Regions from separate parts of the Luteimonas sp. TWI596 genome, predicted to be linked through region 2. Evidence: predicted binding sites of a transcription regulator. Region 2 holds the regulator's gene; each other region holds the start of a gene.
The links. Region 2 encodes HrcA, which represses chaperone genes, less so after heat shock. Its sites were predicted from a motif close to TTNGCACTCNNNNNNNNNGAGTGCNAA; they were not measured.
Positions count from the first base shown of each region.

Region 1: a site for HrcA is predicted at 2,439-2,465, ahead of groES (co-chaperone GroES). Genes of this name have one in related genera too.
Region 3: a site for HrcA is predicted at 1,918-1,944, ahead of rpoH (RNA polymerase sigma factor RpoH). Genes of this name have one in related genera too.

Region 1 is NZ_JBDJMU010000033.1:6,889-12,160, reverse strand. Features, by position in the region: gene ABE487_RS16555 (hypothetical protein) at 1-170, opposite strand, end outside; gene groL (chaperonin GroEL) at 328-1,968, opposite strand; gene groES (co-chaperone GroES) at 2,101-2,391, opposite strand; gene ABE487_RS16540 (acyloxyacyl hydrolase) at 2,619-3,104, opposite strand; gene cutA (divalent-cation tolerance protein CutA) at 3,286-3,624, shown strand; gene ABE487_RS16530 (protein-disulfide reductase DsbD) at 3,775-5,272, shown strand, end outside.
Region 2 is NZ_JBDJMU010000007.1:10,021-15,292, reverse strand. Features, by position in the region: gene dnaK (molecular chaperone DnaK) at 1-1,017, opposite strand, end outside; gene grpE (nucleotide exchange factor GrpE) at 1,140-1,670, opposite strand; gene hrcA (heat-inducible transcriptional repressor HrcA) at 1,777-2,862, opposite strand; gene recN (DNA repair protein RecN) at 2,980-4,647, shown strand; gene fur (ferric iron uptake transcriptional regulator) at 4,772-5,176, opposite strand.
Region 3 is NZ_JBDJMU010000027.1:31,383-36,654, forward strand. Features, by position in the region: gene ABE487_RS15745 (TonB-dependent receptor) at 1-756, opposite strand, end outside; gene rpoH (RNA polymerase sigma factor RpoH) at 1,029-1,907, opposite strand; gene glnE (bifunctional [glutamate--ammonia ligase]-adenylyl-L-tyrosine phosphorylase/[glutamate--ammonia-ligase] adenylyltransferase) at 2,096-4,870, opposite strand; partial or broken gene ABE487_RS15760 (helix-turn-helix domain-containing protein) at 5,167-5,272, shown strand, end outside.

The DNA of each region.
Region 1 (5,272 bases), on a different contig from region 2:
TGCGCGTGGTAGCGCTCGGGCTTGCGATTGACCAGGCGTTCGCCCAGCGCGCTGTTGAGCAGCACGTTGGCCGCGATCAGATACAGCAGATACAGCGCCACGAGCAGGGTCACGCCCAGGCGCACCCCTCGCCGGTGCGCGCGGAGCCAGGAGGCGATCGTGGTCGTCATGGCGACAGCATCGCCGATGGCGGGTGACGGCGCCCAACACGCGACGCCGACGGGGCGGTGGCGCCATGCCGCCACTGCCCCAGGAGGACCGGCCCAAACAAAAAGACCCCCGCTTGCGCGGGGGTCCGGGGTGTCGCGATACGACGCAGGCGCTGGATCAGAAATCCATGCCGCCCATGCCGCCCATGCCACCGCCAGGCGGCATCGCCGGCTCGTCCTTCTTCGGCAGCTCGGCGACCATGGCTTCGGTCGTGATCATCAGACCGGCGATCGACGCGGCGTTCTGCAGCGCGGTGCGGGTGACCTTGGTCGGGTCCAGGATGCCGAACTCGACCATGTCGCCGTACTCGCCATTGGCGGCGTTGTAACCGTAGTTGCCGGTCCCGCCCTTGACGTTGTTGACGATGACCGACGGCTCTTCGCCGGCGTTGGTCACGATCTCGCGCAGCGGGGCTTCCATCGCACGCAGCGCGATCGCGATGCCGTGGTTCTGGTCTTCGTTGGCACCCTTGAGATCGGAGATCGCAGCCAGCGCGCGGATCAGCGCGACGCCACCGCCGGGGACCACGCCTTCCTCGACCGCTGCGCGCGTGGCGTGCAGGGCGTCTTCGACGCGGGCCTTCTTCTCCTTCATTTCGATCTCGGTCGAGGCGCCGACCTTGATCACCGCCACGCCACCGGCCAGCTTGGCCACGCGCTCCTGCAGCTTCTCGCGGTCGTAGTCCGAGGAGGTCTCCTCGATCTGCGCCTTGATCTGCTTGATGCGCGACTCGATCGAACCGGTGTCGCCGGCGCCGTCGATGATCGTGGTGTTCTCCTTGGAGACCTGCACCTTCTTGGCGCGGCCCAGGTCGTTGATCGTCGCCTTCTCGAGCGACAGACCCACTTCCTCGGAGATCACGGTGCCGCCGGTCAGCACGGCCATGTCTTCGAGCATCGCCTTGCGACGGTCGCCGAAGCCCGGCGCCTTGACGGCCACGACCTTGACGATGCCGCGGATGGTGTTGACGACGAGCGTGGCCAGAGCCTCGCCCTCGACTTCCTCGGCGACGATCAGCAGCGGCTTGCCGGCCTTGGCCACGCCCTCGAGGACGGGCAGCAGGTCACGGACGTTGGAGATCTTCTTGTCGTGCAGCAGGATGAACGGATCGTCGAGATCGGCGGTCTGCGACTGCTGATTGTTGACGAAGTACGGCGACAGGTAGCCGCGGTCGAACTGCATGCCCTCGACGACGTCGAGCTCGTTCTCCAGGCCCGAGCCTTCCTCGACCGTGATCACGCCTTCCTTGCCGACCTTCTTCATCGCGTCGGCGATGATCGTGCCGATCGACTCGTCGGAGTTGGCCGAGATCGTACCGACCTGGGCGATCGCCTTGTCGTCGGCCGTCGGCTTGGACAGGTTCTTGAGCTCGGCGACGGCGGCCTGCACCGCCTTGTCGATGCCGCGCTTGAGGTCCATCGGGTTCATGCCGGCGGCGACGGCCTTGGAGCCCTCGCGGATGAACGCCTGGGCGAGCACGGTCGCGGTCGTGGTGCCGTCACCGGCGTTGTCGGACGTCTTGGAGGCGACCTCCTTGACCATCTGCGCGCCCATGTTCTCGAACTTGTCGGCCAGTTCGATCTCCTTGGCGACGGACACGCCGTCCTTGGTGATCGTCGGCGCGCCGAAGCTCTTTTCGAGCACGACGTTGCGGCCCTTCGGGCCGAGGGTCGCCTTGACGGCATTGGCGAGCACGTTGACGCCGCGCACCATCTTGGAGCGTGCGTCTTCGCCGAAGCGGATTTCCTTAGCAGCCATTGAAAACTCCGGAATTGAAATAGGGGATTAGGGATTTGGAAAAGCGCAGGACGCGGACGATTCGCGAGGCGCGAAAATGGGCGTTGACCGCCTCGATTCCCCACTCGCGAGGCCTGACGCCCCCGCTTTCGATCAGCCAACGATCGCGAGGATGTCGTCTTCCTTCACGATCTTGTATTCGATGCCCTCGGCCTTGTAGGCGCTGCCCGAGTACTGACCGTAGATCACGATGTCGCCGACCTTGACCTTCGGCGCGCGCACGCTGCCGTTGTCCAGGGCCTTGCCTTCGCCGACGGCGACGACTTCGCCCTTGGTGGGCTTTTCCTTGGCGTTGTCCGGGATCAGGATGCCGCCGGCAGTCTTCTCTTCGGCCTCGACGGGCTTGACCACGACGCGGTCGTACAGCGGCTTGAGATTGCTCATTCCAACCCTCTCTAAGTGATTGATTGTGAAGAAAACGGGCCCGAATTCTAGCACTCGCCCATGGGGACTGCCAGAACGCGCGGCGCACGCACCCTGGCAAGCCAGGGACGCGACGGGAGATGGGTGCGCGCTGCGGCTTTACAAGGGGCCGCGCAGAAAAATCTTGAGGCCGTTGAAACGCGAGACCCCGGCGCAGCGCCAGGGCCGGTGTGCGTTCCAGCAGTGGTTCAGCGGAAGCGCCAGGCGGCAACGAGCATCGTCTCGCCGTCGTTGGGCTGCTTGATGCTGGCGTTGGAGATGTGGCGGGCCAGCAGCGAGAATCGCTGCCAACGCCAGCCGATGGTGCTCACGAACTGCGGATTGCCCGACAGCGCATCGGTCTCGCCGATCTGCACACCAACGCCGAAGCCGGCGGTGAACCCATTGTCGCGCTCGTAGCGTGCGCCACCATGGATCACGCCGGTGTCCTCGTCGAGATCGAAACGGGTATCGCCGCGCGCTTGGATGTAGACGCCGCCCAACTCCCAGCGCAGCACACCATGGGCGGTGCGCCGCCACTCGGGCAACCACGCCAGAGTGACGACCGCGGTAGTCTCATTCTCGCGCGTGGCCGAGGCGCCGACGCCGACATCGATGGGGGAAGCCGCCTGAGCGGCAAGCGGCGCGGCCAGCGCGAGACCGGCAGCGAGAACGAAAGACGAGCGAAGGCGCATGGTGGACCGCCGAGACAGCGTAGGGGGGGAGGAAAATTAAGTATACCGGCGAGTTCACTAATCGTGATCCGCGTGGACTGCCCACCAGCGGGATAGACCATCCCTGACTGGCCAACGCAGCGTCGCGCCGGCGTCGTGCATACCGCGTGCACGATGGACACCGAACCGATACCTTGGCCGGATGCCTGTGCTGACTTGCCTCAACAGCTGCCCGGACGAGGCCACGGCCCAGCGCATCGCACGCGCGCTCGTCGATGCCCGGCTCGCCGCCTGCGTCAGTTTGGTCCCGGGCGTGACCTCGATCTACCGCTGGCAGGGCCGAGTCCAGACCGATGCCGAGGTCCTGCTGGTGATCAAGACCACCGCAGACCGACTCGAGGCGCTGACCGAACGGCTGCGGGCGCTGCATCCTTATGACGTCCCCGAGCTCGTCGCGCTGCCGGTCGCCGGCGGACTGGCCGATTACCTGCACTGGGTCGAGGCCGAGACCGCACCGATCGAGGCCGGCGACGCGGACTGAACCTGGCGTTGGGCATCGCGCGGGGCGGCCTGCGATACTGCCGCGATGCGTACGTTCTTCCCCGCCTCGTTCCTATCCCAGGCTGCGCCCCTCCGCCGCCAGGCGTCCCGCACCTGGCATGGCCTGCTCGCGGCTGCGCTACTGGGCACGATGTCGCCCGCCGCTGCCGTCGACTTCGACGATGTGCTGCCGGTCGATGACGCGCTGGCGCTCTCGGCCACGGCGGTCGCCCACGACCGGATCGAGATCCGCTGGAAGATCGCCGACGGCTACTACCTGTATCGACACCGCACCGCGGCCCAGGTGCCCGACGGCAGCTTCGGTGCCGGCACGCTGGCGCTGCCCGATGGCCACCGCCACATCGACGAATTCTTCGGCGAAGTCGAAACCTACCGCGATCGGCTGATCGCGACCCTGGACGGACACCCGGCCGCCGGCACACGCCGCGTCGCACTGCAGGTCAAGTACCAGGGCTGCGCCGACGCCGGCATCTGCTACCCCCCGCAGACCCGTACCCTCCAAGTCGCCCTCCCCCAACCAACACCCGGGTCAGCGTCGGTTTTCTCGCGAACTGATGCGACGGCGCCTGCTGCAAAAAGCGACACTGACCCCGGTTTTGCGGCGCTGGGGCGGGCGCTGTCGGGGACGGGCGATGCGCTGCCCGCCGAACGCGCTTTCGCCTTCGAGGCGATTGCGCAGGATGGCGACACCATTCTGATGCGCTTCACCCCGGCGCCGGGCTACTACCTCTATCAGGACCGCAATCGCTTCACGATCGAGGGGGCGTCGGGTCTGCGCGCCGGCCAGCCACGCTGGCCCACCGGCAAGGCGCATCACGACGATCATTTCGGCGCGGTGACCGTGTACTTCGACCAGGTCGACGTGCCGCTGCCGGTGCTGCGCCGTCGACCCGATGCCGCCGACGTCGAGGTGGTGGCGACCTTCCAGGGCTGCCAGACCGATGGCATCTGCTACCCGCCGATGACCCGTCGCGTCCCGGTGGCGCTGCCTGCGGGCACGACGACGGCCGCTGCGGCCACGCCGGCTGCAGCCCCCCCGGTCGCCGATGCCGGCTCGACGGACGCCGCCGAGACGAGCCAGGTGCCTGCCGCCATCGCCCCGGCCGCACCGTCCTCGTCCGAAGATGCCCCTGACGCCGCGACCGGCAGCGATGCGGTCGCCGACAACGCCGCACGCACCCGCCCCCCCGCCGCGCCCCGCACCGGCCTGCTGGCGGCGCTCGCGCTGGCGCTGCTCGGCGGCCTGGTGCTCAACCTGATGCCCTGCGTGCTGCCGATCCTGTCGTTGAAGGTGCTGGGCCTGGCGCAGAGCGGCGGCAGTCGCGCGCGGGCCCGGGCACATGCGCTGTGGTACACGGCCGGCGTCCTGGTCGCATTCGCGGCGGTCGGCCTGCTGGTGCTGGCGTTGCGCGCGGCAGGTCAGGCGCTGGGCTGGGGCTTCCAGTTGCAGCAACCCTGGTTCGTGGCTGCGCTGGTGTATCTGATGTTCGCGGTCGGGTTGAGCCTGTCGGGGGTGTTCACACTCGGGGGCCGGGTCGGCAATCTCGGCCAGGCGCTGGCCGCGCGCACCGGGCCCAGCGGCGACTTCTTTACCGGCGTCCTGGCCTGCGTGGTCGCCAGTCCGTGCA
Region 2 (5,272 bases):
GATGACCTCGTTGACGTCGGACGCGCGCAGGCCGGCATCGTTGAGCGCGATGCGGCAGGGCTCGATCGAACGCTTGATCAGGTCCTCGACCAGCGCTTCGAGCTTGGCGCGGGTCAGCTTGATGTTCAGGTGCTTCGGACCCGAGGCGTCGGCGGTGACGTAGGGCAGGTTGACCTCGGTCTGCTGCGACGACGACAGCTCGATCTTGGCGCGCTCGGCCGCATCCTTCAGGCGCTGCAGCGCCAGCGGATCCTTGCGCAGATCGATCCCCTGATCCTTCTGGAACTCCTCGACCAGATAATCGATGACGCGGGCATCGAAGTCCTCACCGCCGAGGAACGTGTCGCCGTTGGTGGCCAGCACCTCGAACTGCTTCTCGCCGTCGACTTCCGCGATCTCGATGATCGACACGTCGAACGTGCCGCCGCCCAGGTCGTAGACCGCGACCTTGCGGTCGCCGCCGCTCTTGTCCAGGCCATAGGCCAGCGCGGCCGCGGTCGGCTCGTTGATGATGCGCTTGACGTCGAGGCCGGCGATGCGGCCGGCGTCCTTGGTCGCCTGGCGCTGGCTGTCGTTGAAGTACGCCGGCACCGTGATCACCGCCTCGGTGACCTTCTCGCCCAGGTAGTCCTCGGCGGTCTTCTTCATCTTCTCGAGGATGCGCGCCGAGACTTCCTGCGCCGACAGCTTCCTGTCGTCGCTGGTCGCGACCCAGGCATCGCCGTTGTCGTGCTCGAGGATCTTGTAGGGGACCAGGCCGATGTCCTTCTGGACCTCGGCGTCCTTGAACTTGCGGCCGATCAGGCGCTTGACCGCGAAGAACGTGTTGTGGGGGTTGGTGACGGCCTGGCGCTTGGCGGAGGCGCCGACCAGCACCTCGCCGTCCTTGGTGTAGGCGACGATCGACGGCGTGGTGCGGTCGCCTTCGCTGTTTTCGATGACCTTGGCCTTGCCGCCGTCCATGATCGCCACGCACGAGTTGGTCGTGCCGAGATCGATGCCGATGATCTTTGCCATTGCAATGCTTCCTCTAGGAAATGTCGTTGTGCGGGGACGGCGGCGTGGCCGTCGATGCGGGGTATCTGGGGGCGCGCAACACAGCGTTCAAGCGGTGTGACGCGCGATGGCGCGGCGCGCGCTCAGTCGGCCTTGGCGACCACCACCATCGCCGGGCGCAGCAGGCGCTCGTTGAGCAGGTAGCCCTTCTGGAAGACCTGGGCGACCGCGCCCGGCGGCACGCCCGGCACCTCGACGATGCTCATCGCCTGGTGCTGCTCGGGGTCGAAGGCGTCGCCGGCCGCCGGGGCGACCACGCGCAGGCCATTGCTCTCGGTCGCCTTGACCAGTTCGCGCAGGGTGAGTTCGACGCCAGCGCGCAGCGGATCATTCTCCGGCGCACTCGCCAAGCCGGCCTCGAGCGCATCGAACACCGGCACCAGCGACGAGAGCAAGCGCTCGTTGGCGAACCGGCGTGCGGTCTCGATCTCGCGCGCCAGGCGCTTGCGTTGGTTTTCCAGGTCGGCGCGCTCGAGCAGGCTCTGTGCGCGCACCTGCTCGAGTTCGGCCTTCAGCAGCTCGACCTGTTCGGTCAGCTGGGCCTCGACCGGCGTGGCCTGGTCGTCGGACTCGTGGATTTCGGGGTGCTGCGTCTCGTGCTGTTCCTGGGTCATGTCCGGTTCCGGGGCGGGCGTCTGGCCGCCGACCCGCCCAGCTATGGGGCTGGCCGCCGCGGTTTCAAGCCACGGCCGGGGAATTTGGCGCGTCGCGCCTGGCGGCTCAGGCCGCGTCGGGCGTACGGCCCGCGGCGCCCTCGCCCGCCGACGGGTGAGCGCCGAGCGCGGCGCCCAGCAAGTCCGCGGTCGCCTGCACCACCGGAATCACCCGGTCGTAGGCCATGCGGGTCGGGCCGATCACCCCTAATACGCCGAGTGTCCGTCCGCCCGCCGCGTACGGCGCGGTGACCAGCGACACGCCCTCCAGCGGCGCCAGGCCGGTTTCCTCGCCAATGAAGATGCGCACGCCCGGCGCGTGCAGGGTGCGCTCGAGCAACTGCAGGATCTCGCGCTTGCGGGAAAACGCCTCGAACAATTCGCGTAGCCGGTCCAGGTCCGAGAGGTCCTGCACCCCGATCAGCCGGTTCTGCCCGGCCAGCACCATGTCCTCGTCGGCCGGCACCAAGGCCTGCTCGGCCAGCTCCATCGTCTGCGCGAGCAACGCTTCCATCTCGTCGCGGGCATGGCGCAGCTCTTCGACCAGCGTCGCCCGCACCGCGGCCATCGGCCGGCCAGCGCAATGCTGGTTGAGGTAGTTGGCCACGCGCTCGAGCTCAGCGGCGTCGAAGCTGCGCCGGGTCTGGAAGATCCGGTTCTGCACTTCGTGGTCGGCGAAGACGATGATCGCCATGACCCGCTGACCGTCGAGCGGCACGAAATCGATGTGCCGGAACGCCAGTTGCTCGCGCCGCGGCACCGAGACCACCCCGACGAAGCGCGTCATCGCCGAGACCAGTTCCGAGGCGCTGCCCAGCAGCGACTGGTGCCCGCCGGCCCCGGTCAGCTCCCCGCGCAAGCGCAGCAGCTCCTGCTCGCGCAGCGGCTTGACCTGCAGCAGCGAATCGACGAACACCCGGTAGCCCTGCGCGGTGGGCACGCGCCCGGCCGAGGTGTGCGGGGAGCTGAGCAGCCCGGCCTCCTCCAGGTCGGCCAGGATGTTGCGGATCGTCGCCGGGCTCACGTCCAGCCCGGCATGCCGGGCGAGCGTCTGCGAACCGACCGGCTCGCCGTCGCGGATATGCCGCCCGATCAGCGTGCGCAGCAGCTGGCGGGCGCGCGGATCCAGCGGATGGCGGACATCGGACGACATGCGGGCGGTATACGGCGCCGCCGCCACCGATGCAAGCGCGGTCTTAGCCGATGAGACGCGCAGGGGCTATCAAGCCGCCGCTACACGACCGCAGGCCGCCAAGGCACAATTCCACCGATGCTCACCCACCTTGCCATCCGCAACTTCGCCGTCGCCACCGCCACCGACCTTGAGTTCGGACCGGGGTTGACCGTCATCTCCGGCGAGACCGGTGCCGGCAAGTCGCTGCTGGTCGATGCGCTGGGCTTCCTGTCCGGCCAGCGCGCCGACAGCGGCATCGTCCGCCACGGCGCCGAGCGCGCCGAGCTGCACGCCGAGTTCGCGCTGGACGATGCCGCCCCGGCGCTGCGCTGGCTGCGCGACAACGAGCTCGACGAAGGCGCCACCTGCCAGTTGCGCCGCACGCTGCGCGCCGACGGCGGCTCGCGGGCCTGGATCAACGGCCGCCCGGCGACGATCGCCCAGCTCTCCGAGCTCGCCGGACGTCTGGTCGAGATCCACGGCCAACATGAACACCAGGCGCTGCTGGCGCGCGGCAGCCAGTTGGCGCTGCTCGATGCCCAGGCCGGCAATGGCACCCTGCTGGCCGCGGTCCGCGGCGCCGCCCAAGACTGGCGCGCGTTGCAGGGCGAGCGCGAGGCGCTGATCGGTATCGGCGATGTCGGCGAGCGCCGCGACTGGCTGCGCCATCAGCTCGACGAACTGGAAGGCGAGCGGCTCGAGCCCGAGGCGATCGCCGACCTGCACGCTGCCCACCGCCGCCATGCGAACGCGGCGGGCCTGATCCAGACCTGCGACGCGGCGCTGGCGCGGATGAGCGGCGAGGATGCGGTCGGCCTGCCGCAGGCCCTGCACGCGCTGCGCCACGACCTGGGCCGCATGCGCGCCCATGAGCCCCGTCTGGGCGAGGTCGATGCGATGCTCGACGCCGCCTCGATCCAGCTCGACGAGGCCACCCGCCTGCTCGGGCAGGTCCGCGACGACCTCGATATCGACCCGGCCGAGCTCGAGTTGCTCGAGCAACGTCTGGGCCGGCTGCACGACCTGGCGCGCAAGCACCGGGTCACACCCGAGGAGCTGGGCGAGGTCCGGCAGCGGCTGGCCAGCGAACTCGAGCAGCTCGACGGCGCCGGCGAACGCCTGGCGCGCCTGGACGACGAGATCGACGCCGCACTCGCGCGCTGGCGCACCGCCGCCGACCGCCTGGGCGCAGCCCGCCGCAAGGCCGGCAAGGCGCTATCGAAGGCGACGACCGCCCTGATCCACGAGCTCGGCATGGGCGGCGGGACCTTCGACATTGCATTCGAGCCGGTCGAGCACGACCGGCCCGACCCCCAGGGCGCCGAGCGCATCGAATTCATGGTCTCGGCCAACGCGGGCCAGCCACCACGGCCACTGCGCCGGGTGGCCTCGGGCGGCGAGCTGTCGCGGATCTCGCTGGCGATCGAGGTCGCGGCGCTGGGCCACGACGCGGTGCCGACGATGGTCTTCGACGAGGTCGACTCGGGCATCGGCGGCGCAGTCGCCGACATCGTCGGCCACAAGCTGCGCGCCCTGGGCGCGAGCCGCCAGGTGCTGTGCGTGACCCACCTGCCCCAGGTCGCCTCCAAGGGGCATGCGCACTATCGGGTCCACAAGGTCACCAGCGGCGGCGCGACCGAAAGCCGCGTCAGCCTGCTCGAGGCCGACGCCCGGACCGAGGAACTGGCGCGCATGCTCGGCGGCGTCGAGGTCAGCAGCGAGGCCCGCGCCGCCGCCCGCAAGCTGCTGCAGGGCATGGTCTGACGGAACGGACCTGCGCCCCAAGTCCCGCCCCAAGAACGCATGCATCCCTGGCATGCCATCGACCGGCGACATGCGGCACCAACACCGACCATCGCCGGTGGCGCGGTGATCGGGTTCGGACGTCTCAGCGCTTCTTGCGGACGTACAGCACCAGCGAGTGGTCCTCGAGATGGTAGCCGTAGCGCTCGGCGATCTCGTGCTGCAGCTTCTCGATCTCGGCGCTTTCGAACTCGATGATCTTGCCGGTGTCCACGTCCACCATGTGGTCGTGGTGGCCGCCGCGGTCGAGTTCATACACCGCGTGCCCGCCCTCGAAATTGTGCTTGAGCACCAGGCCGGCGGCCTCGAACTGGGTGAGCACCCGATACACCGTCGCCAGCCCGATCTCGTCGCCCTGCTCGAGCAACTGCCGGTAGATGTCCTCGGCGGTCAGGTGCTGGCGCGGCGTGCGCTGCTCCAGCAGGTCCAGGATCCGCATGCGCGGGTGAGTGACTTTCAGTCCTGCCTTGCGCAGGTCGAGCGATTCCATGAAGTGTCTCCGAGTACAGGCCGGCATTCACTGGCGGTTGAACGCCGGCTGCCTGAATCGCGGTGGCGGCGTGGGCGCAGTGTATCATCGGCCCGG
Region 3 (5,272 bases), on a different contig from region 2:
CCGCAACGAGTTGGGGGCGAACGTGTAACTCACCCCTCCCTTGAGTTCGTTGCTGCCGCGCTTGACCACCACGCTCGTCACGCCGCCAGTGGAGAAGCCGTATCGGGCACCGTAACCACCGGTCTGCACATCCAACTGCTCGATGGCCTGGTAAGGCACCTCTGTGAACGAAAGGTTGTCGTACAGGTTAGTGACGTTGAATCCGTTGATGTAGTAGCTGTTCTCGGCTGCTGAAGCACCACCAAAAGATGCATTACCGAAGTACTCGCTGCTCGACGCGGTGCCAGGGGTCAGCAAGGACACGGCGGTGACGTTGCGCGCGACGGGCAAGGTATTGAGCTGTTCGGCGGTAAATGTGGTTCGGGTTTCGATGCTGGTCAGGTCGATGTTGTTGACGCCCCCCAGTCCACGCACGCGGACCGTGTCCAGGCTGGTCGCGTCCGCGGCCAGGGAGGTCGTGACCGCTTGACCAGCAATGACCGTGACCCGAGTGGTCCTGCCAGACACCGTCAGCTCATACTGCCCGGGAGGCAGCGCCGAAATGCGGAACCGGCCGTCATTGCCGACCACCGCCTCTCGGGTCGCGCCCGAAGCAAGACTCCGAACCTGGACGCGGCTCCCCGGATCGCCACCATTGCTGCCCAGGATGTCTCCCGAAGTACTTTGCGCCGTCGCCACCCCGATACAGGTCAGCAGCGCGATGCTCAATGCGGCACGTCGAAACACCGGTTTGGCGCGATTGTGGCACTTGTTCATTGCTTCTCCTCAGGTTGATGCGCCGGCATGGCCTGCGCGCATTCATGAACAAAAACAAAACCAAGGCAGAAGCTAGTCTAATAATTAACAGAAATGCAACAAAAAGACCTGCTGATCTATTGACTTTCCGACGAACGGTCGGGTTAAAAAGCACTGCGCATTCAGAAGGGTGGGGGCGGGTTTGTGGCCCTGCGTTGCAGAGCATGCGAACGCGCATACAGAAACGGCCCGCTTGCGCGGGCCGTCCGGGGTCCAGCATTGGCGAACAGGACTCAGGCCGCGAACAACGCCTTCATCTTCTTCAGCGCATTGGCCTCGACCTGGCGGATCCGCTCGGCGGACACGCCGTACTCGTCGGCCAGCTCCTGCAGCGTCACCTTGTGCTCGTCGTCGAGCCAGCGGCGACGGATGATGTCGCGCGAGCGGGCGTCGAGCTTGGCCATGCCTTCGCGCAGCAGTTCGAGCTGGTCGGCCTCGCTGTCGCTGCGCTCGTACGCCTGTGCCGGATCTTCGTCCTGTGCGACGAGGTAGGCGACCGGCGCCGGCGGCGCATTGTCGTCGTCCTCGCCCGCGGGCGCATCGAACCCGATGTCGCGGCCCGACAGACGCGACTCCATCTCCAGCACTTCGCGCTCCGAGACGTTGAGGTCGGCGGCGACGGTGCGCACTTCCTCGGCGTTGAGCCAGCCCAGGCGGGTCTTGCTCTTGCGCAGATTGAAGAACAGCTTGCGCTGCGCCTTGGTCGTGGCGACCTTCACGATCCGCCAGTTCTTGAGGATGAACTCGTGCATCTCGGCACGGATCCAATGCACGGCGAAGCTCACCAGGCGCACACCGACGTCCGGATCGAAGCGCTTGACGGCCTTCATCAGGCCGATATTGCCCTCCTGGATCAGATCGCCCAGCGGCAACCCGTAGCCGTTGTAACCGCGGGCCACATGGACGACGAAGCGCAGATGCGAATGGACCAGCTCGCGCGCGGCATCGAGATCGTCGTGATCGCGATACCTCTGCGCCAGCGCCTGCTCCTCTTCGACCGTCAGCACCGGAATCTGGTGCACGGCGCCGATATAGGCATCGAGCGAACCGAGCGGGCTGGGGATCGGCAGGCTGTTGGCAACCAGGGCGTGGGTCATGGTCTGCGTGCTCATGAAAGGGATGGTAGCAGTCTCCAGATATGACTGCTAAGGCCGCTGGAAGTTCCCGAGCGTTCCGTTTACGGAACGTCCAGCACTTCCTGGACAGGGATCATTCACAGAAGCGAGACAGCCCGCGGCACTGCTGCCAGCCGTCTCAGGAACTCGATCCTGCACCTAGGCGGGCGAATCCACGATGAAGATCAGGCCCAGCCGGCGATGCCTGCAATTGTCTCCCGCGCCGACGCCAGCGCCGGCGAGAGCGGTGCGATGCGCGGCCGGCGGTCGAGCATGCAGGTCAAGGCCGCCTCCAACAGGCAGGCATGGCCCTGGCGGAGCGCCTGACACTGGGCGGCCGGCAACAGACCCGCCGTGGCCGCGGCCTCGAGCAACGCCGGCGTGGCCCTGGGCGCGAGCAGTCCGGGGTGCGTCGCCGCCGCCTGCAGCACCAGCGACTGGGCCAGGAACTCCAGATCCACCAGCCCACCCTCGCCCTGCTTGAGGTCGAATCGGTCGGCCGTCGAACGGTCGAGTTCGCCGCGCATGCGTCGGCGCATCGCGGCGATCTCCTCGCGCAGCGCCGCCGGGTCACGAGGCCGGGCCAGTGTGTCGCTGCGGACGGATTCGAACGCCTCGCGCATCGGCGCATCGCCCGCGACCACGCGCGCGCGCACCAGCGCCTGGTGTTCCCAGGTCCATGCGCGCTCGCGCTGGTACTCCGCGTAGCTGGCCAGCGACGACACCAGCAGCCCCTTGCCGCCGTCCGGGCGCAGACGCACGTCGACGTCGTAGAGCCGGCCGCCGCCGGTGACCGTCCCCAGCAGGGCGACGATCTTCTGCGCAAGACGCGCCGCCCAACGCTGGGCATCGAGCGGCCGCGCGCCGTCGGACTGGGCATCGGCGGGCGCGTCGTAGAGGAAGACCAGGTCGAGGTCCGACCCGAAGCCCAGTTCCTCGCCGCCCAGGCTACCGTAGCCGACCACCACGAAACGGGCATCGGGCAACCGGCCATGGGCGCGCTCGAGTTCGCGCATCGCCAGTGCGAGCACCACCTCGACCACCGCGTCGGCCAGCCAGGCCAGTTGCCGGGTCGCCGTCGGCGGATCGAGCCGGCGGTCAAGCGTGGCCAGTGCGATCCGGAAGCTCAATTGCTGGCGGATCTCGTTGAGCGCGAGCAGCGCCGCTTCCAGATCGCGCTGCTGCAGCGCACGGCTGCACTCGGTCGCCAAACCATCGCGCTCGGGCAATGGCCCTTCGACCCGGGCGTCGAGCAGTTCGTCGAGTAGCAGGGGATGCGCGGCGAGGCGCTCGGCGAGGAAGGCGCTACGGGTCACCGCCTCCACCAGCCGCGCCAGCGCAGCCGGTTGCTCGTCGAGCAAGGCCAGGTAGCTCGCACGCCGCAGGATGTTGTGCAGCAGCGCCAGCAGGCGGCGCACCGCCTGCAGCGGCCGATCCGCCGGCGCAGAGGCTTGCAGCAGCACCGGCATCAGCCGGTCGAGCCGCGCGCGGGCATTGTCCGACAGATCGCGCACGCTCGGCGAGCGCGCGAAGTCGCGCAGTGCCTCGGCGACCTCGCGCGCATCGGCAAATCCGGCCTCGGCCAGTGTCTGCGCATCGCCGCCGTCGGGCAGCGCGCGCCACCAGGTCGCCAGATCGCTGTCGGTGTCGACGCTGCGCTGCTGGCTGCGGACCGCCAGCAGCGCATCGAACTCGTGCGCAACGTGGCCGCGCTCGCGCCGCAGCTCGGTCTCAAGCGCCGCCCAATGGGCGTACCCCAGACCGGACGCGATCCGCAGCCGGTCGAGCGGATCGGCCGGCAGCAGATGGGTTTGCGCATCGCGCAGCATCTGCAGCCGGTTCTCGACGCGGCGCAGGAACAGGTAGGCCGCCTGCAGCCGCGCCAGCGCCTCGTCGGCCAGTTGCCCTGCCGCATGCAGCGCGCGCAGTGCCGGCAGCAGCCGTCGCTCGCGCAGCGCCGGTTCGCGCCCGCCCCGGATCAGCTGCAGCGCCTGGGCCAGGAACTCGACTTCGCGGATGCCGCCATCGCCGCGCTTGATGTCGTCGGCCAGCTCCCGGCGCGCGACTTCGGCCGCGATCATGTCCTTCATCTGCCGCAGGCCGTCGAGCGCGCCGAAGTCGAGATAACGGCGGTAGACGAACGGGCGCAGCAGGTCGAGGAAACGCGCGCCTGCGGCGAGGTCGCCGGCCACGGGCCGTGCTTTTTGCCAGGCATAGCGCTCCCAATCGCGTCCCTCGCGCTGGAAGTACTGCTCCATCGCCGCAAAGCTCAACGCGATCCGGCCGGCGTTGCCGAACGGCCGCAGGCGCAGGTCGACGCGATGGCAGAAGCCGTCGCCGGTGATCTCGTCGAGCAGCCGCGCCAGTTGCTGGCCCAGCCGGGTGAAGTAGTCCTCGGCCGCCAACGGCCGCGCGCCGTCGCTCTCGCCGGCCGCTTCGAAGCCGTAGACCAGATCGATATCGGAACTGAAGTTCAGTTCGCCACCGCCGAGCTTGCCGAGCCCGAACACGACCAACCGCACCGCGCGGCCCTCGCCGTCGCGCACGACGCCGTGGCGATCGGCGAAAGCCTGTTCGAGGGCGTCAAGTGCGACCTGCAGGCAGGTCTCGGCCAACTGGGTGCTGCCGGCGAGCGTCGTTTCGACATCGTCCAGCCCATGCACGTCGCGCCAGATCAGCCGGGTCGAACAGGCCAGGCGATAGCGCCGCAGCAGCATCGGCCAGTCGCTGCGATTGCCGGCGTCCAACTGCGGCGGTGCGGGCGGCGTATCGCCGTCGTCGGCCAGCAGCTCTGCGAGCAGGTCGGGCTGGCGCTGCAGCACGTCGATCGCGACGTCGCTGGCGACCGCGACCGGATGCAGCCGCGCCATCGCCGCGGGGGCGGCGTGCACATCGTCGGGCAGGCGGGCCAACAGGCGGGCGACATGCGCATCAAGCGCTGTACGTGGATCGTCGGTCATCCCGCCATCATGACAGCGGCCGTCGGTGCGAAACAGGACGCCGGAATGGGCGTTCCACTTCGGATGGGCAGCAGCCTACCAGCCGGACGCCGCTCTCCCCCGCAACAAACCGGGGGCAGAGTGCAATTTCGTCTTGAGAAATTGCACTCTGCCCCCGGTTTTAGTTTTGCGGGAAGACGCAGAATCGACCGGCGCCGGCGAAGAACCAAAAAAAAGGTTCTTCGCAGATTAGCGGGGAGTCCCTTGCCAGCCACCGTTACGCTTGAGGCCTGATTCCAGGGCGCAAGGGTGAGGGGATGTTCGACCGCAAGATGATCGAGAGGCTGGGCGGGTGGGAAGGCTATCGGGTGGAGCGCATCGCATGGCCCGAGGGCGGCAGCCGGACCGTGACGATCTACCTCA